Desulfosediminicola ganghwensis: one gene and its partner. Each later gene encodes a partner of the first gene's protein in a complex. Links are inferred from orthologs where the notes say so. Each region holds a gene or a part of one and is shown in the gene's direction. Other genes may lie near its edges. The genes, in order: trxA and FCL45_RS01275.

Region 1 (7,225 bases):
CCCACCGGGAGCGTCTCAAGAAACTGTGTCAAATCACGCTGAGAAACCCAAAAGCTCAGAATCGCTATCAATCCACCGACGAGCACCGACCAGGCCAAGGCCCAGGAAAACAACCCCCATGCCCCCAAGGTCAAAACCGTCAGGTAGACCCAGCTCACAACCTGCATCTTCTGCAGGGAAATAATACCTCTGGTCACGTTATCCTCAATCGTCCGTCTTATCGTCTTTATCTTTCGGTTGATTTTTCCACAAAACATCTAGCAAGGTCTTAAACCCTGCAGCAATACCGAATGCCAGACCGATAAACGTGAACCATGGAGCGGTCCTCCCATCAAAGACTTTCTGGTCCAGATAAATGCCACCTCCCAACCCGATGAAGATGGAGGCAACAAAAGTAAAACCAACATGGCCGTAGTGAGCCATCAACTGAACCAGCTCTTTTCTCATTCCCGACATCATTTTCCTCCTAAATCCCGAGAGGATAAATCGGTTACATTACTAGAAGGTTTTGGTATCATGCCTCCCTGCCAAAGTCAACGCATTTTTCATTTTTCGAGCAATTTTTTGAATGACCATTCAGTCATTTCTGCTGCTTTCAGCAGCTCTTTTTCGGTATGAGCTGCTGAAACAAATGCCACCTCAAACTGAGATGGAGCAATGTTAAATCCGCTACCAAGCATCTGCCTGAAGTGTTGAGCATAGCGATCAGTATCGGCCGTCATGGCGCTATCAAAATCAAAGACTGCGCTTTCAGTAAAAAAGCCGGTCATCAGTGAACCGACCCTGTTCAGGGTAACCGGTACACCTGCACGCTCTGCCGCAGCATTGAGCTGCTCTGCATAAGCAGACGCCTTTCCATTGAGCTTCGTATAGAAATCAGACTCCTGCAGCTGCTTCAGGGTTGCAATACCTGCCGCCATCGCCAATGGGTTACCAGAGAGCGTTCCAGCCTGATATACCGGTCCATCCGGGGCAATGCAATTCATGATATCAGCTTTACCACCATACGCGCCGACTGGCAGACCACCGCCAATAATTTTACCGAGGCAAGTGAGATCAGGCTGAACTCCGAAATACTCCTGAGCCCCACCATAGGCGAGTCTGAAGCCGGTGATAACTTCGTCGAATATGAGAACAATACCCATCTCGCTGGTCAGCTCACGCAGTTTAGCGAGGAACCCATCAGCTGGCGGCACACAGCCCATGTTGCCTGCGACCGGTTCCAGGATAACGCAGGCAATGTCCAGCGATGCGTCACGCAATGTCTTTTCAAGTATTTCCAGATTATTATACGGAATAGAAATGGTGTTTTTGACGATATCATCAGGAACTCCAGGGCTACCGGGAATACCGAGGGTCAAAACACCTGAGCCCGCCTTCACCAGAAAAGAGTCGGCATGACCGTGGTAACAACCGTCAAATTTAACGACCACCTTTTTACCGGTGTAGCCCCGCGCCAGGCGAACCGCACTCATGGTTGCCTCGGTGCCAGAGTTCACAAACCGCACTTTCTCAATTGAAGGCACCGCCTCAACTACCATCGATGCAAGTTCGATCTCAGAGGGTGTGGACGCGCCGAAACTGGTGCCCGAGGCAGCGGCCTCATTGACAGCTTTCAAAATCAGAGGGTTGGCGTGGCCCAGGATCATAGGACCCCAGGACCCAACAAAATCCAGGTATTCATTGCCATCGACATCATAGACATAGGTGCCCTGAGCACGTTCGATAAACACCGGATTACAGCCTACAGAACGACACGCTCTTACCGGGCTGTTCACGCCACCCGGAATATATTTTTGCGCTTCCTGAAAGAGACGCTGGGAAGTTTCAGTTTTCATAGAGTCACATCCTCATTGATAGTATTTAAAAAAACTCCCTGGTGAGAGCTTCATTCACATAGTATTGATTCCAACTGTTGAAAAGACGCCGAAAATCAGTATCAGGCAGCGGACACAATAACCTGAATATATAGCACGGAGATCATTTTAATGTCAAACATCCTGATACTTGATTTTTCCTGTTTCATACACAAAATAGGTAGGCAAATTAGCCACCAGTAAGGTTAAAGGTGCTGTCCAACATTTTCCTTGTCAGCTTTCCGGCCAAAAGGTAAACTGAGCCCGGAATTCATGAACTTCGAGAATTCAACAGCATAGACATACATGACCTTCTGATAACATCTAAAGGAAAGGAGCACATAATGGCAAACGATAAAGTCCAGCAAGTTAACGATGCTGAGTTTGATACGCTGATCGGCTCTGATCAGCCAACCCTGGTTGATTTCTGGGCCCCCTGGTGTGGTCCCTGTAAAGCTATCGGGCCCGTCATCGAGGATCTCGCCGATGAATTTACAGGCAAAGTCAACATCGCTAAAATGAATGTAGACGATAATCCCGTCACCCCAGGTAAGTATGGTATTCGTGCTATCCCTACACTGATCCTGTTCAAGAGCGGTGAAGTTGTAGACCAGATCACCGGCGCCGTTGGCAAGGCCCAGCTGGTAGACCTCATCAACAAAGCCCTGTAACAGCGTTCACCATACACGCTGCCAATCGCGATTGCATGAGCTCCGCCGGTCGGCAGCGTTTTTCTTTCAGCAGTACGACACATAAAAATCATGATTAAAGAGCACTACGAATTGGTAATCCTTGGCGGAGGTCCGGCTGGTCTTTCTGCCGGTCTGTATGCTGCCCGCGCCCGCCTGGACCATGTGGTTATTGAAAAAGGCGCTCCTGGTGGTCAGGTCCTGAACACTGACTGGGTAGATAATTACCCCGGTTACCCCGAAGGGCTATCCGGCTTTGAACTTGCCGACAACATGCTCAAGCATGCACAGCGGTTTGAAGTTAATATACAGCACGGTGAAGTCGAGCGAGTTGACCTGAGTAACCCTGATAGTAAAATCCTGCACATGGGTGACGGCTCTACCGTGCGATGCGATGCCTTGATACTCTGCACCGGAGCTCGTCCCAACACCTTGAATGTACCCGGTGAGAACGAATTTCGCGGCAAGGGAGTATCTTATTGCGGCACGTGTGACGCACCTTTTTACAGAAACGTGCCCGTCGTCGTTGTAGGTGGTGGAGACACTGCCGTTGAAGAAGCATGTTACCTGACACGTTTTGCCAGCAAAGTAAGTATCATCCATCGTCGCGATGAGCTCAGAGCTACCAAAATCATTCAGGAACATGCGTACGCCAACGATAAAATCGAGTTTGTCTGGAACAGCCAGGTAAGCTCCATCGAAGGAGATAACGGCGTAAAGGAAATCAAACTGTTAGACAACGATGGCAACACCTCCACTCTGGAGGCAGAGGGTATCTTTGTTCTTATCGGTATTACGCCAAACAACAGTTGTCTGCCACTGGAGTTGCTGAATGCAGATCAGTGGGGTTTTATTCCCGTCGATAGCGAATGCCGTACTGCTATTCCCGGAGTTATGGCCGCAGGTGACATCATCAGCAAAAACGTTCGTCAGGTTGTCAACGCAGCAGGTGAAGGGGCTGTCGCAATGCTTGCCGCCGAGGCATACCTGAACAGATTAAAAGAAAAATAACAGACATGATTGCATGAACTTCTCTACTCAGCAGTTCCGGAAAATTGCAGCTTCAAGTCTGGCAGGGGTATTTCTCGCCAGCATACTCGTTCTTAGTGGATGCAGTAAGGTTTCTGATTATTTTGATTTCACCTCTGATGCCGACCTCGATCTTCAAGTACCATCCAAGACCCTCGCAACCAAGGGTATGGAAGACTATAACGTCGGGAAATACTTCACAGCGATAGAGTATTTTGAGGAAATTCTAGACCGCTACCCGTTCAGCCCCGAGGCGACCCTTGCTGAGTTGAAGGCAGCCGATTGTAACTATCAGATGGGCAGGTACATGGAAGCCCTGGTACTTTACAAGGAGTTTGAGGAAAGGCACCCCACAAATGAGGCAATTCCTTACGTGATGTTCCAGAAAGGCATGACTCATTACATGCGTATCGACCGTATTGACCGTGATACCAGCGGTGCAGTCGAGTCTATCAAGGCATTTAATCAATTGCTGCGAGCATACCCTGATTCGCCATATAGTGCCGAAGCAAAGGGACGAGTGGCCTCCGCCAGAGAGTTCCTGGCGAACCATGAATTTTTCGTAGTCGATTTCTACGTGCGCACAGAAGAATATGAACAGGCCAAAAAGAGACTCGGTTATCTTTTGGCAATGTATCCTGACTCGACAATCTCAGGCGACGCCCAGGAGTTGCTCGCCCAACTTGAGGCCGGCGAACCACCAGAACGGGGGATACTGCATTATCTACCAAGCCTGTCACTGCCGGACTGGAAACTCTTCAAATAAACCTCTTGTCCCGGTAGTCTCTTCACGTAAAAAGCCCGGCTGGATTTCAAATATCCACCGGGCTTTTTTTGTATTCTCTGCGGACTGGCTACAGACATCTCCTTGCCTCTGCCCGCTATACCGCCTGAATTTATCAGCTCAGGCAGTGTCGTGCCTCAAAGACCCTGCCAGCAAACCACGGCAGCCAGCAATGGCGGCGCTGATATCTCGAGGGACCAGCTGTCATTTTGCAAAATACAGAAGAAGATCATACTAGGTGCACTGTGGTCCCGGGCATTTTTTCCCCGGGGCACACTGGATGTACACCAGATTACACCTTCTCTGCTGGCGGTAGCATCCAGTCTTTATCCAGTGAGACTTCCATGGCACGTACAGGGCAGATAGGAACGCACAGGCTGCAACCGGTGCATTTTTCCGCATCAAAGATCACTTCCATTTCAGGCCGCTTCAGGTAAAGGGCCCCAACGGGACAAATACCTGTGCAAGCTCCACACTGAAAGCACTGCTCATCGTCTCTGCGAATTCTGGTAGCCAGCCGCTCGGTCTGCACCCCAAGTCCACCCAGAAAAGACAGCCCTGCATCGACACTGGTTTTACTGCTCCCTGTCAGTTCGAGGATCATCACCCCTTCACGCTGCAACAGGATATCGGCCTTCAGTATGTTGAATTCGAGATCATACTCTTTGACCAGCTGATAAATAAACGGTTTGTCACTGGTATCTTTTGGAAAACGTAAAATATAAATCTGAGTATACACGTGCGGTCCCTTCGGTAGTTATTGATTAGGCGAGGCATCCTTCCTGTCGGCGGAAGGTGCAGAAGTGACAAAATCCTCAAGACGGGCTATAAGGTGCTCAACTGACGCGTCGGTATCAAGCTCAAGCAGCAGTTCATTCGGTATCTCAACTGGATATTCGAATTTTTTCAACTGGTCGAGGTAGACCTCCAGACGACCATCCGACACCGCGTCAGGCTCTGCAAGACGCTTCTTCAGACGCTGTAGCGTAACATTTTCACTACAAAAACAATAGATAAACAGTACCTGATAATCTCTGCTGAAGGTATCAATAACGCGCTGTCGCTGATTTTGCAAATGAAAGGAAGCATCCAGGATCGCAATTGGATGCCCATCCTCCAGTGCTCCGAGCGCACAATTCAACATCTCTTCATAGGTTTTTTTGCTGTATTCAGGGTGATAAAAGCCGCTGTTAATACCATCCCTGCACTGTTGGGTAGGCACTATCCCCACAAGCTGTTTTCGTATGACATCTGAATTAAAATAGGCAAAACCATTCTTTTCGGCCCACCGGCTTGCCAGGTAACTTTTGCCTGAACCAGTTAGGCCAAAAAAAATCAGTAACCTTTGTACGTTATCTACACTCAATTTGCTCTCCATACTCCTCAGCCAACATGAAGTACTTCTTTGCAGATTCTTCAGCATTCTTTCTGGTCTCGGCTGACACATGGCTATCAGCTGAAGTCAGTAACCCTATTTTTCCACGGACATACGCCCGGTAGCACATATAAAAAGCCAGCACGTCCATAAGTTTTTCATCTTCAGACCTCTCCAGATAACTATTGATGAAGAGATCAGAGTAATCGTGCAAGCTATGATAATCGAGATCCATAGCCATAAAAGCCAGGTCTGCTGCAATATCTGTACACCTGAGTCTCTCGTTGAACTCAATACAGTCAAATATCGCCACCTCCTGCTCCAGGCATATATTGCCTGAATGCAGATCCCCATGACACTCGCAAATTTTATTGAGCCGTACCCTCTGCGCAAAAATCTGCTCTTTTCCCAGGAACCGCAGAGCAATACGTTGTATTTTTTTAAAGCGATTCTCTGGCAGTGCGACACCGCCCACAAACTGGCGGGTCTCCATGAAATTTTCCTGGATAGTCCTGCTTACAACTCTGACATCTCCAAATTGTTTCACCCGGTCGGAGCGACCGGCACGTTCATAAAAAGGTATAAGGACATCGGCTATTCGTACGATATCAGCCTTCTGAAGCTGCCCTCGCGCTATGAGCCGACCCATCATTCTGTCTTCCTTCAGACGTCTCATTTGAACCGCATATTCGATCGGCTCATCGCCTTCTCCCCAGCAGAAGTCATCGCAACATTTGCCGAGTTCTACAGTACGCAGATAAACATTGGGGCATAATCGTCTGTTCAAGCGCAGCTCTTCATTACAGAAATATTTTCGTTTCTCCAATGATGTAAAATCCAGAAAACCAAAATCAACGGGCTTTTTAAATTTATACACATACGCCCCGGCCAGAACAATGTAGGAGATATGTGTCTGAATTAGTTCAACTGACTCCACCTGGTGTGGATAATTCTCTTTATCCATAAGCCATTGGACATAATCAGGGAGTAGAGCATCCATCTGTACCTCCGAAAAAAAATCGATAACCTGAAACGACCATGATATTACCAACAATCTTTTCGATAGTTATTGATGTCAACGGAACCGGTTAACTCGCTGGCCCAGCCTGCAGGCAGGCCGACGAACACTTCTAAATGGCAGTGTTGAATTTCCATTTCCGGCACAGTACGATTATTACTTTACCACTACACGAAAGGACGTGAAAACGGGATGTATCCTCTCTTTCTTTCATCTTCCAAAGCCCGTATACTTATGTTGCTTTTTCAGTACATCAACGTCTGACAGCATGAAAGTTTGATGCAGATTTATTCGCACCGGCCCCATGAATTTGGCTGGACCCAGCATAAATCATCGGCCTGTTCATGCATCATTACGTGAATAATTCGACGCATAACCTTGCAAGAATCAGTCATCACGTTATAATCGCTGCATTTGAAACCATACAATGATAGTGGTTTACCGCTTGAATAGATCATAACCTATTACAGATAC
Region 2 (7,495 bases), 5.3 Mb from region 1 along the record:
GAATGACACGGCTCATCTTCTGCTCCATCTCAGCGTCACCACGCTGGACGGCATCGAAATCGAGCTCGGACTCGTTTTCACCCTGCATCATCGAAGAAGCCGCGCCACCACCGAAACCGACCCGATAGGCCGGGCCACCCACCTGCACGATGAGCATGCCTTTTTCTTCTTTTTCCTTCTCGGAGTGGCGATCATCAATCTGGCCGATACCGGCGGTGAACATGATCGGCTTCAAAAAGCCCCAGCGCTCCCCGTTATCAAGACGCATATCAAACGAACGGGCGAAACCCTGGATCACCGGCTCACCGAACTTATTACCATAATCGGAGGCACCGTTACTCGCCTCGATCATAATCTCCAGCGGACCGGCGAGGTTATTAGGGACCGGTGCATCGTCTTCCCAGCTGAGAGTGTATCCTGGAATATTGAGATTACCGACGCAGTAGGCCGCAGTTCCTGCCACGACATAGGCCCCTTTACCCGTACCCAGTACGTCGCGAATACGGCCACCCGTTCCTGTCTCGGCACCCGGGAACGGTGCCACGCCGGTGGGGAAGTTATGGGTCTCGGCGGTGAGCAACGGATTATAGGTCGCATTTACTTTTTTAAATGGAGAGGGCTTACCAGGCTCAACCGGATGCAATGTGGTGATTTCGTAGCCCTTGATGGCGCTGGAGTTATCTTTAAAAGCAATGGAGGAACCTTTCGGGTTGGCCTTTAAGGTATCGACCACCAGATCAAAGAGAGTATCCGGATACTCTTCGCCATCAATTACCTGCTTACCCTTGAAGTAACCGTGGCGTGAGTGTTCAGAGTTGGCGTTATTGAGATCCATGATCTCAACGATGGTCGGGTTACGCTTCAGTCTGCCCACGAAATAATCGTAGTAGAGGTTGCGATCCCACTCATCCATGGAAATGCCCGGAATATTCAACAGGCCGTCAGGCCCCTCGCTGATCAGGTCCACATCGTATACCTGTTCCGGCTCCACGCCTGTCTCAAAGCTTGCCAGCGGCTCCGGGTAATGACACTCGGTCATCCGGTCATGATTGGCGTCGATAAACTGCTGGATATCCTGGCCCTCCGGCACAATGTAACGGCGGGATCTCTCAACCCTGGTAATCATGTCAAGGCCGGTCGCCCTGCAAATGGAGACCATATTCGACGACCAGGCGGTGGCGAAATTCATGCGCGGTCCAAGCTCGACAACACGGTCACCCGCCAGAACCGGAGAGGTGGAGACAGTCTCCGCCAGAAAGCCATCGGCCAGGATCAAGCGTACCCGTAGCACTTCTTCATCCGTTAACTCGCGGCTGGATTCTATGTTAAAACAGTAGGCCCGGCTATCGTCAATCTTCCGATACAAACGTGTGATTTTCACACTCATTTTCGCATCCTTTTATTTGGAGGTATTCCTGCAGTTACAACAATTTTCCCAGACTGGTTTGGACTGCGGGAGATGGTTTTTAAAGTGAAGATACTTCAGCTTTGCTGGTGAGTAACATCTTAGCTGCAGAAAAACATCCCAACATAGCATTTTTTACCAGAAATATCTTGCTCAAAGTGTATTTAGCGGTGGTTTTCAATCAGAGTATCAGCCCTCTGAGATTATTGCAGAGCGTCAGTGAAACAACTATCAGCCTTGAATATCTCATGAAATAATTGTACGTTCCCGAACGTATTTAGCTGACTCGACGAGCAGACAGTTTCATTTCTACCCGCTTTTTTTAATACATCAGGATAACAATAGTCATGACATTACAATCTTCATCCTCAAACTCCGCAGGTCTGCTTCTTTCCCCGGACCACCAGATCGTTTGTGCCAAACTCAGCAGATTGAACGCCCCTGACGTCAGTCAGCGCGCCGCCGCCCTTATCCTGCTCGATCAGGGCACGACCCAGGCTGAAACCGCCGAGCAGTCAGGACTGAGCATCGGTCAGATCCGCTACCTCGTTAAGCGTTTTAAAGAAAAAGGTATGGAGATGTTTCCCGCAGACGTTCTAAAAAAGGCTGCCGACAGCGAGCCGGTGTCATTGAATGCAGCGCCTGAAAAAGCAGCTGAAGCTCAGAAAGCGATTGCCCCGGATGGCGCCGAAGCGACACCAGAGTCTACCGATACCTCTGCACGCAAAAGCCAGGATCCCTCTGCCCCAAAGCCTTGCAAAATCAGCAAAAAGGGCTCTAAAAAACGCCCTAAACGACCAAAGCCGATTAAAAAGAAAAAGAGCAAGCGCAAGCGCAGAAAGAAAAAACAGGGCTGATTCCCCAATCTCTCTTTTTTCAGTCTGACGCACTTTTCATCCGCACATTCGACATTGAACTGCTGCGCTCGACAATTTTGTCGAGCGCAGCACCCATCCTGCCCATCCGCCGGCACTTCCCCACCGATACCTGCACACACTTCCTGCACCTTATTCTCCTGATTTATCGGTCTATTCTTCAAAAGCACTTCATTAATATCACGTTGTGGCAATCCGGTACGGGATTTGTATCGGCAACACAGATAATAACCTGAATTTCATACCGGCATTGAGCCAGAACCATCAGCTGCGACTTTGCCCGAACCAATGACAATTTTGCTCGATACCACCGATCTGTTTTGTCTGCAACTCAACCTATCAGGAGATAACACATGAAGAGAATCACCCTGCTTTTTCTGGCTGCCACCCTGCTTTTCACCGGTCAGGCCTTTGCCAAAACCTACGGAAATGGTATCAGCGAAGGCGAATCCACCGCCATCTCTAGAATTCTCGATGCACCTGACGAATATCTCGGCAAAACAGTAAGAGTTGAGGGCCTTATAATCGAAGTGTGCGCCAAACGAGGCTGCTGGATTTATGTGGCAGGAGATCGCCCCAATGAAAAGATCCAGGTAAAGGTCACCGATGGTGAAATCGTCTTTCCCATGAGTGCTACCGGCCGGGTTGGCATTATAGAAGGTATTGTAGACGAGGTGAAACTTTCCCGGGAAGAGCTCATCAAGTACCAGCAACATCTTGCAGAGGAAAAAGGTAAACCATTCGACCCCGCCTCGATTGATGAAGGAACACGCTTTATCCGCCTGATCGGCCTTGGCGCTGAAATTAACGAATAACCGGTGCCCCATATGAAATGGCGTCGCTGGAACAACATAATCCACCGGGATCTCGGCTACCTCTGCTTTGGACTCACCATTATCTATGCGATTTCGGGAATTGCGGTAAATCATATTGCAGACTGGAATCCCAATTACCGGATTGAACGAATTCAATCTACCATCAACCCTGCCCCCTTAGTCGGACTGACCGGCGATGGTTTAATCAGGAACATACTGACCCAACTCAAAGAGAGTGGCGAAATCAAGGGAAGCTATCAGACAGACGATACGACTCTGCAGATTTTCGTGGTAAACAACAACATTACTGTCAACCTTCGCAGCGGAGAAGTTTTCGAGGAGAAGAACCAACCGAGAAAAGGGCTGTACCAGATGAATTTTCTGCATATCAATCATGCCAAAAAGCTCTGGACCTGGGTAGCTGATCTCTATGCGCTGGCGCTGATGATCGTTGCCGTCACCGGGCTTTTTATACTGCGTGGTAAAAAAGGCCTACGCGGCAGAGGCGCCTGGCTGACCGGGGCCGGAATCGCCCTGCCTATATTTTTCCTCTGGCTCTATCTGTAAAAATCCCCTGTAAAACAGTAGTTCATTCTTCCCTCCCCGAGCCCTGTGCTAGTTCTCTTGCACAGGGCTTTTTCAGGTCCTGTAACACCCTTCCCTCTCTATTATTTTTTGGTTAGCGCCCACCCCTTTGCCTACATTTTAATTGACAGATGTGGCACCGCACCACTATCATTTAGCCGGTCAGCTAAATGAGGTTCTAATACAATGATTGAAAACATAATCACACTAACCAAGGCATTTGCAGATGGTAACAGGATGAGAATCCTGATGGCGCTGCAGCATGCAGGCGAACTCTGTCCCTGCCAGATCACCGAATTGCTTGAGGTGAGCGGTGCAACGATTTCCCGACATCTTGGGGTTTTGCAGCGATCTGCAATAGTCGAGAGCAGGAATGTCGGCAAATGGGCCTATTTTCGCCTCAAAGAAGATCAGGAGCACCAGACGATGATCACCTGGCTATCGTCCCAGCTCGAGTCAACGGAGCAGATACAAAGGGACAGAGAGGCACTGACTGCGATTCTCGCCCTTGACCCTGAAGATATATGCAGAAAGCAACGAGGGACGGAATGTTGCCCCGTACCGTCTGAAGAAGGAAAGGAGGATAAATAGCGTGTCCGTTAACAAACCGAATGTCCTGTTTCTCTGTACGGGAAATTCCTGCCGAAGCCAGATGGCTGAGGGCTTTGCCCGTCACCTGAAAAGTGACAGGATGAACGCCTTTTCGGCAGGAATAGAATGTCACGGCTTAAATGAGAATGCCGTGGCTGTTATGGCGGAAAAGGGGGTGGACATCTCAAGCCACACCTCAAAAGTAGTCGAGGAACTGGGCCAGATTGAATTCGATTACGTGGTGACGGTATGTGGTCATGCCAACGAGACCTGCCCCATGTTCAGAGGTGACTGCAAGGTTATCCACGTGGGTTTTAACGATCCACCCCAAATGGCCCTGGCCTTTGAAGATAAAGAGCAGAAGCTCGAATGTTATCGAAAGGTTCGAGACGAAATAGAAGTATTTATCAAGACTCTGCCTGACAACCTGCCGGGCTATACGGAGAAAGGAAATGACTGATCAGCACAACTCAAACGAGCGTCGGATGACTTCGATTTTCGAACGTTATCTTACGCTCTGGGTAGGAGCCTGTATTGTCGGCGGCATCCTGCTTGGCAAGATTGCACCCGACTTTGCCCACACTCTGGACGGGATGGCAATCCATGTCAACGGGGCCCCTGTGGTTTCTATCCCCATCGCCATCTGCCTGTTTTTCATGATGTACCCGATCATGGTCAAAATCGACTTTGCCTCAGTGGTCAAAGCCGGCAAGAGTGCCAAGCCGGTTCTGCTGACCCTCTTTATCAACTGGGCGGTAAAACCTTTCACCATGTACGCCATCTGCATTTTCTTCCTTGGCTTTTTGCTTAAGGGCTTTATCGGGGAGGCCGCGACGGATCTGGTAAAGATTCCCTTCGGGCTTGATCTTGATGTCGGCGCAATCCATGGCGCCGGTACAGTGGTAATGCACGAGGGCCTAAAGATGCTCGAAATTCCGCTGTGGCGCAGCTATCTTGCAGGCTGCATTCTACTTGGCATCGCACCATGTACCGCGATGGTTCTGGTCTGGGGATATCTCTCACGCGGAAACGACGGCCTCACCCTGGTGATGGTTGCGGTAAACTCACTGCTCATGCTGCTGCTCTACGGTGTCCTGGGTGGATTTCTTCTTGGCGTGGGCAGACTGCCGGTACCGTGGCAGGCATTGCTGCTCTCCATCTCCATCTATGTGGCACTGCCATTGGTTGCCGGATATTTCTCAAGAAAGTGGCTGATTCAGACCAAAGGCAAGGTGTGGTTTCATGAAAAGTTCCTGCACGTCCTGACTCCGATCACCATTATCGCCCTGCTCACCACTCTGGTGCTGCTCTTTTCTTTCAAAGGCGAAGTGATCCTGCAGAACCCGCTCACCATTCTCTGGATCGCCATTCCGCTTTTCATCCAGACTGTGCTGATTTTTGCTCTTGGTTACGGCCTGGCGAAGGTCTTGAAGCTTTCCTATGAAGATGCGGCACCCGCTGCGATGATTGGTGCTTCAAACCATTTTGAAGTAGCCATCGCTACTGCGGTTATGCTTTTCGGCCTCTCCTCGGGTGCAGCCCTTGCCACGGTTGTCGGTGTATTGATCGAGGTGCCGCTGATGTTGATGCTGGTACGTATCTGCCTTAAAACCCAGCACTGGTTTAACCATCAGTAACTCGTATTCAGAATGTCATTCTCCCCACTTGAGGGGGGAAAGACAACAACCATACCCCTGTTTTTTTTAATCAATTCAGGCAGGGCCGGATTCATTTTTATTGGCCGTAAACTATAGCAAGCTATGTTTACGGCCAAAACACCGAATAAGCTGGTGGTGTACCGTGGCTGATGAGAAAGCCGGATTCAACCTCTGCTCAAGATCATATGTTCAACCTGGGGGCCGACTTTTTTCCAGTCAACGCAGGGGCGGGCAAATTTTCTCGGAAAGATCAAGGGACAGCCAAAAGCCGCATCATCTATATAAAGTTCGCCATACGCCTTGGGACTGGCGGTCCAGCTATCCTGATCGGGATTCCGGTTAATGCCATACAGCTCAACCCCTTCACGCCGCAGATAATTCACAGCATCCGTAAGCAACATTCTCCCCGCCTGATCCGAGCGCATGGTGAAGAGGATTATTCGGCCGCCACATTTATGAAGCCTCTTCAGCCACTGGATAGCTCCCGGCACCGGCTCACCAATATCGGGATATCGATGGTCGACAATGGTTCCATCAAAATCTATGCACAAATACATTTCCCCTCCCGCACATATATCTCATGAAAATAACCAGCAAGCTATTTTCATGTTTTGTAATTGCAAAGTATTAAGCCTACTGCCTGAACATTTCATACGGGTACAATACCCAAAGAGCAGCTCTATAGTGTGTTGAAGATTCGCCCCTGTGGACCATGTCGACAAGGGCTGCTCTGCGGCAGACCACTTCAACTCGTTCTATAAATCGGCTGAACATCGCTTGATACCAAATTCTTTTGCTACAGTACGTAAATGTGCTGCATTTTGCAATCAATAGCACACACCATCACCCTGTTTATCGTTGTCATTTTGACGCTTTGAGTATGCATAGCCTGGCAAACATGCTGAACTGATCACCACTTTGTTGTATAGTGATGCTTTAAATCGCAATCTTCTTAATTTAACTTATGGCATCAGCTTCATTACGCTTTAGCATTCTACTACCATGACGCCCATACCAAGCAGAACAGAGCATTACCGGACCATGCGCTTCAACCGTATGGAAATTGCAGGCTCGCTCGGCGACCTCGGAACCCTGTTGCCGTTGACCATGGGAATGATCCTGGTCAATGATCTCTCCGCGGTTGGCACTTTTTTCGCAATAGGACTCTTTTATCTGCTGGCCGGATATTATTTTAAAATCCCGGTTGCCGTACAACCTATGAAAGTGATCGCCGCCTATGCCATAGCCACGGGCATGACCGCGCAACAGGTAAGCAGCTCAACCCTGCTGATCTGTATATTCATGGCCATAATAGGTCTCACAGGGGCTATCACCCACATCGGCAGACTGATTCCCAAATCTGTGGTACGCGGCGTGCAGCTTGCGACCGGCGTGCTACTGATGAACCAAGGGATTCACTTTATACTGGGAACTTCCGCCTCGCAACAGGCAACCGGCCTTGCCGAACCGTTTTTCCGACTGCAGCACATTGGCCCTGTACCTGTTGGCTTTCTACTCGGTATCGGGGGCTTTTTCATAACCCTGGCCCTGCTGAACTCCAAACGT

What was found.
Region 2: the proteins of trxA (region 1) and FCL45_RS01275 are in contact, whole or in part, in an NMR structure (PDB 2IPA), measured with the Bacillus subtilis proteins. The link is inferred for Desulfosediminicola ganghwensis from one-to-one orthologs.

The regions. Positions count from the first base shown.
Region 1 is NZ_CP050699.1:5,547,437-5,554,661, forward strand. What follows is about bases 1,141-3,863. They hold trxA (thioredoxin), read left to right. Parts: upstream 1,141-2,200; coding sequence 2,201-2,527; downstream 2,528-3,863. Other genes in these bases: hemL (glutamate-1-semialdehyde 2,1-aminomutase), read right to left, coding at 1,141-1,838; trxB (thioredoxin-disulfide reductase), read left to right, coding at 2,618-3,556; FCL45_RS23855 (outer membrane protein assembly factor BamD), read left to right, coding at 3,570-3,863. Outside these bases: FCL45_RS23830 (ATP synthase subunit I), read right to left, coding at 1-197; FCL45_RS23835 (AtpZ/AtpI family protein), read right to left, coding at 205-459; more of hemL, read right to left, coding at 546-1,140; more of FCL45_RS23855, read left to right, coding at 3,864-4,340; FCL45_RS23860 (NIL domain-containing protein), read right to left, coding at 4,651-5,097; FCL45_RS23865 (P-loop nucleotide/nucleoside kinase family protein), read right to left, coding at 5,116-5,724; FCL45_RS23870 (phosphotransferase), read right to left, coding at 5,711-6,733. UniProt on the Bacillus subtilis protein: Participates in various redox reactions through the reversible oxidation of its active center dithiol to a disulfide and catalyzes dithiol-disulfide exchange reactions.
Region 2 is NZ_CP050699.1:287,373-294,867, forward strand. Bases 3,009-6,001 are described here. They hold FCL45_RS01275 (arsenate reductase ArsC), read left to right. Parts: upstream 3,009-4,272; coding sequence 4,273-4,731; downstream 4,732-6,001. Other genes in these bases: FCL45_RS01260 (DUF4920 domain-containing protein), read left to right, coding at 3,009-3,095; FCL45_RS01265 (PepSY-associated TM helix domain-containing protein), read left to right, coding at 3,108-3,662; FCL45_RS01270 (ArsR/SmtB family transcription factor), read left to right, coding at 3,867-4,271; arsB (ACR3 family arsenite efflux transporter), read left to right, coding at 4,724-5,908. Outside these bases: purL (phosphoribosylformylglycinamidine synthase), read right to left, coding at 1-1,387; FCL45_RS01255 (helix-turn-helix domain-containing protein), read left to right, coding at 1,753-2,262; more of FCL45_RS01260, read left to right, coding at 2,634-3,008; FCL45_RS01285 (hypothetical protein), read right to left, coding at 6,094-6,486; FCL45_RS01290 (putative sulfate/molybdate transporter), read left to right, coding at 6,932-7,495. UniProt on the Bacillus subtilis protein: Catalyzes the reduction of arsenate [As(V)] to arsenite [As(III)]. In vitro, can dephosphorylate para-nitrophenyl phosphate (pNPP).